2 regions of the Mesorhizobium sp. WSM4906 genome follow, and region 2 is predicted to be linked to the other one. Evidence: predicted binding sites of a transcription regulator. Region 2 holds the regulator's gene; the other holds the start of a gene.
The links. Region 2 encodes PhoB, which activates phosphate uptake and scavenging genes when phosphate is short. Its sites were predicted from a motif close to TGTCATNNANCTGTCAT; they were not measured.

Region 1: QAZ22_RS26400 (LTA synthase family protein) is a predicted target of PhoB. The motif match lies at 1,446-1,462, and genes of this name have one in related genera.

Annotation. Positions count from the first base shown of each region.
Region 1 covers NZ_CP121355.1:5,430,860-5,433,255, forward strand. The annotation lists gene fabD (ACP S-malonyltransferase) at 293-1,234, opposite strand; gene QAZ22_RS26400 (LTA synthase family protein) at 1,532-2,396, shown strand, end outside.
Region 2 covers NZ_CP121355.1:1,827,424-1,829,819, forward strand. The annotation lists gene pstB (phosphate ABC transporter ATP-binding protein PstB) at 1-94, shown strand, start outside; gene phoU (phosphate signaling complex protein PhoU) at 113-820, shown strand; gene phoB (phosphate regulon transcriptional regulator PhoB) at 841-1,530, shown strand; gene QAZ22_RS08650 (ROK family transcriptional regulator) at 1,833-2,396, opposite strand, start outside.

The DNA of each region.
Region 1 (2,396 bases), 3.1 Mb from region 2:
TCATTTTCCAGACGGCTGCAAGCAGTCGCGTTCCGTATACGTCATATCGTCCAAGTCACGCTAGACAAGCGTCGGACATTAGCGAAGGCCTCCTTCCCGTCGTCATCCACGGGCGGAGCGGGAGCGAAGCGGACGCGTAGACCCGAGGGATCCATGCCGTGACATTGGCCGAAGGATGCAACGGAGCAGAATTCTGCACCGCGGCGGCACTTCCAAGTCACGGCATGGATTCTAGGGTCTGCGCTGCGTCGCTTCGCTCCTTGCTCCGCCCTAGAATGACGAAAGCAGGGGCTCATCCCAACGCCGCCAGCGCCGTCTCGACCTCCGCCGGCGTGCCGATGGCGCCGGTGGCGATGTCGCGGTTGATGCGTCGCGCCAGGCCCGACAGCACCTTGCCGGCGCCGACTTCGTAGAGCGTCGCAACACCGTTCTGGCCGAACCATTCCACCGTCTCGCGCCAGCGCACGCGAGCGACCACCTGCTCGACCAGGCGGCGGGCGATCTCGTCCGGGTCGTTGGTGGCCGTGACGGTGACGTTGGAGACAATCGGAACCACGGGCGCGCTCTTCGCCACGCCGGCGAGCGCCTCGCGCATGATATCCGCGGCCGGCGTCATCAGCGCCGAATGGAAGGGAGCGGAGACCTGCAGCATCAGCGCCCGCTTGGCGCCTTTCTCGGTGCAGAGCTTCGCCGCCAGCTCGACGGCCGCCTTGGCGCCGGAAATCACCAGCTGGCCGCCGCCATTGTCGTTGGCGACCTGGCAGACGGAGCCCTGCGCCGCTTCGGCGCAGGCGGCTTCGACATCGGCCTGTTCCAGCCCGATGATGGCGGCCATGGCGCCCTCGCCCGCCGGCACCGCCGCCTGCATGGCGTTGCCGCGGATGCGCAGCAGCCGCGCGGCATCGGCGACCGAGACGAAACCTGCCGCGGCAAGTGCGGAATATTCGCCGAGCGAATGGCCGGCGACGTAGGCCACCTTGTCCTTCAGCGAAAAGCCGCGCGACTCCAGCGCCCTCACCGCCGCAAGCGACACCGCCATCAGCGCCGGCTGGGCGTTGGCCGTCAGCGTCAGCGTCTCTTCAGGCCCTTCCCAGATCAGCTTCGACAGGTTTTCGCCAAGCGCCTCGTCGACTTCCTCGAACACCCGGCGCGCCTCGGGGAAGGCATCGGCGAGGTCCTTGCCCATGCCGACGGCCTGGCTGCCCTGTCCCGGAAAGGTGAATGCGACGGCCATTTTCAAGTCTCCAGCGACTGGTTTTTCCCTGCCTCTGACGCAAGGCGGACGGCCAAGTCAAGCCCGGGGCTGCCCGCCCGGAGCCCATTTCAGCCCAAAAACCCGGCCCGAGTCCCTGTTCCGAAAGGCTTTTTGGCGATCACACCTGATGAAAACCGCTCACGAATCGTTTGCTGGCTCTTCTTATTTCCGCCACAGGCGCTAGCTTTGCGTGACATTTCGATGACAGAAGCGTGACGCGTGTGGAAGACGCGAAGCGCGAACGCAAGAAGCGCGGCAAGGGCCGGGGGAAGCGACGTGGCAAGGATCAGAAAAGGCGCGGCCAAGCCCGTGCCGCAATTCTTGGAAGACGATCCGTCCACCGGCTACCTGCCGGGGCGGAGATGGCCGATCGTCCGCTACGGTCTCGCGACGCTGCTTGCCTCCGCGCTCCTGGTGTTCGCCATCGAATGGATCGTGCGCGGCGACTTCTTCGGCACGGTAGGCTTCTTCCTGCAGCCCTTCAAGCCGGGATGGACCACCATCGTCGTCTTCGCGCTGGTGCTGGTAGGGCTCGATGCCGTACTCGGCCGCAGCCATCAGAGCCTGATGATCGTCGCGCCGCTGACGCTGGCGCTGGCCTTCGTCGGCCATCAGAAATCGCATTATCTCGGCGACCCGCTCTATCCGACCGATTTCCTCTATGCCCGCCAGATCATGGCGCTGATGCCGCTCCTGGTGCGCGAGCGCCCCTGGACGGCCGCGCTGCTCGGCGTGGCGATCATCGGCAGCCTGGCGCTGCTCGTCTATGGCTGGCGGCACTGGCGCCGGCGCGTGCCGATCCTTAGCCGAAAGGGACGGCTGGCGCGGCTGACGCTGGCCGTGCCGCTGCTCGCCTTCTTCGTCTCGATCATGGATTACGCCACCTTCTCGTGGACGCGCGACAGGCTGCAGATCATCCCGATCATGTGGGACCAGAAGGAGAATTATGCCTCGAACGGTTTTGCGCTCGCCTTCGCGATGAACGTTCCGATGGCGCATGTCTCGGCGCCGCCCGGCTATTCCGAGAAGACGATGGACGCGATCGCGCGCCCCGGCGTCGCCGCCACGGTGCCGGACGAGAAGCCCGACATCATCGTGGTGATGAGCGAATCCTTCTGGGATGCGACCGAGCTTCCCGGCG
Region 2 (2,396 bases):
CGGCGAGCTGGTCGAGTTCGACCGGACGGAGAAGATCTTCACCTCGCCTCGCGAGAAGCGCACGCAGGACTATATCACCGGCCGCTTCGGCTGAGTTTCATACGAGGACATAATCATGGCCCATACGGTCGCTTCCTTCGACGAGGATCTGAGGCAGATCAGCCAGCTTATCCGTGACATGGGCGATCTCGCCGGCTCGATGGTCGGCGCGTCGACCAAGGCCCTGCTCAATTCCGACAACGCGCTGGCGCAGCGCGTGGTCTCCGACGACGCCATCATGGACGCGCGCCAGCGCGAGCTCGACGATCGCGCCATCACCTTGATCGCCAAGCGCCAGCCGATGGCCGACGACCTGCGCAGCGTGGTCGGCGCGATCCGCATGGCCGGCGACCTCGAGCGCATCGGCGATCTCGCCAAGAACATCGCCAAGCGCGTCGGCTCCGTCGGCGTCAGCGCCGCGCCGCGCGACCTGTCGCACTCCATCGACTCGATGGCGCAGCTGGTGCTGATCCAGGTCCAGGGCGTGATCGAGGAGTACACGGTGGGCGACGCCACGGCGCTCGCCAAGCTCCGGAACGACGACGAGCGCATCGACGTCAAATACACCTCCGTCTTCCGCGAGCTCCTGACCTACATGATGGAGGATCCGCGCAACATCACGGCCTGCACGCATCTCCTGTTCTGCGCCAAGAATCTGGAGCGCATCGGCGACCACGTCACCAACATCGCCGAGAATGCCTATTATGTGCTGACCGGCACCCAATTGCCCGCAAACCGTCCGAAGCAGGACGAGACGGCGATGTCGGCGCCGGCGGCCTGACAAACGAAGGTACCTGCTAAATGATCGCGCCACGCATCATGGTGGTGGAGGACGAGGAGCCGCTGGGGGTGCTGCTCCGCTACAACCTCGAATCCGAAGGCTATCAGGTCGAGGTGGTCACCCGCGGCGACGAAGCCGAGATCCGCCTGCAGGAGAACGTGCCCGATCTCCTGGTGCTCGACTGGATGGTGCCGGCGGTTTCCGGCATCGAGCTTTGCCGCCGCCTCAGGATGCGGCCCGAGACCGAACGGCTGCCGATCATCATGCTGACGGCGCGCGGCGAGGAAAGCGACAGGGTGCGCGGCCTCTCGACGGGCGCCGACGACTATCTGGTCAAGCCGTTCTCGACGCCGGAATTCATGGCCAGGGTCAAGGCGCTGTTGCGCCGCGCCAAGCCGGAGGTGCTTTCCAGCGTGCTCAAAGTCGGCGACATCGTGCTCGACCGCGAATCACACCGCGTCTACCGCAAGAAGAGCGAGATCAGGCTCGGTCCGACCGAGTTCCGGCTGCTCGAGTTCATGATGCGGCATCCCGGCCGGGTGTTCTCGCGCAGCCAGTTGCTCGACAATGTCTGGGGCGAGACGATCTATATCGACGAGCGCACCGTGGACGTACATGTCGGGCGCCTGCGCAAGGCGGTCAACAACGGCCGCATGCCCGATGTCATCCGCACCATACGCGGCGCGGGATACGCAATCCGCGAGGATTAGGCGCACCGTTCGTGGAATTGACGCGTCCGCTACCGGATCGCATGCGTTGGTGAGTAGCTGAGACGCTCGTGCTTCGTCATCCACGGGCGGAGCAAGGAGCGAAGCGACGCGGCGCAGACCCGAGGATCCATTCCGTGACGTCGACGCGGCACTGCGGTGCAGAATTCTGCTCCGCTGCGCATTTCGATCAAGGTGACGGCATGGATTCCAGGGTCTTCGCGACGGAGCTTCGCTCCTGCTCCGCCCTGGAATGACGAAAGCTCAAAAGGCCTTCGCTAATCTCCGGCGATTCGGAAAGCCGCTCAGGCCACATTCTTCCCGGCGCCCGCCCTTGCCTGGACGCCCGGGGCGAAAATCTCCTGGTCGACGAAGGTCAGCGCGCGCATGGCGCAGCCCTCGCGGATCAGCGGCAGTTCGTTCGGCTCAGTGTCGAAGGAGATCGATTCCGAGTGCTGGCCACCGGCGGTCTGGGCGATGGCCTCGCGCAGCGACGGCTCGATCAGGTCGAAAGCGGCGGCGCTGACGCCGACCATGGCGACCGGCGCCGGGTCTATCAGCGCGAACAGGCTGCCGAGGCCGAAGCCCAACGCCTCGCCCGCCCGGCGGTATGCCTCGCGCTCCGGGCCGTCCTTCTCCCGCGCCTTGGCGGCAAGCGCCCGCATGTCGGCGTCGCCGACGTCGACCGGCTCGGCGTCCTCGCTCATCTTCATGGCGCTGCGCCAGATGGCGTAGTTCCCGGCATAGGCCTCGACGCAGCCGCGGCGTCCGCAACGGCAGAGCGCGCCGCCTGGACGATGGATCATGTGGCCGAACTCGCCGCCGGAAGAATGCGTGCCGGTGAACAGCTCGCCCTTCAGCACCAGGCC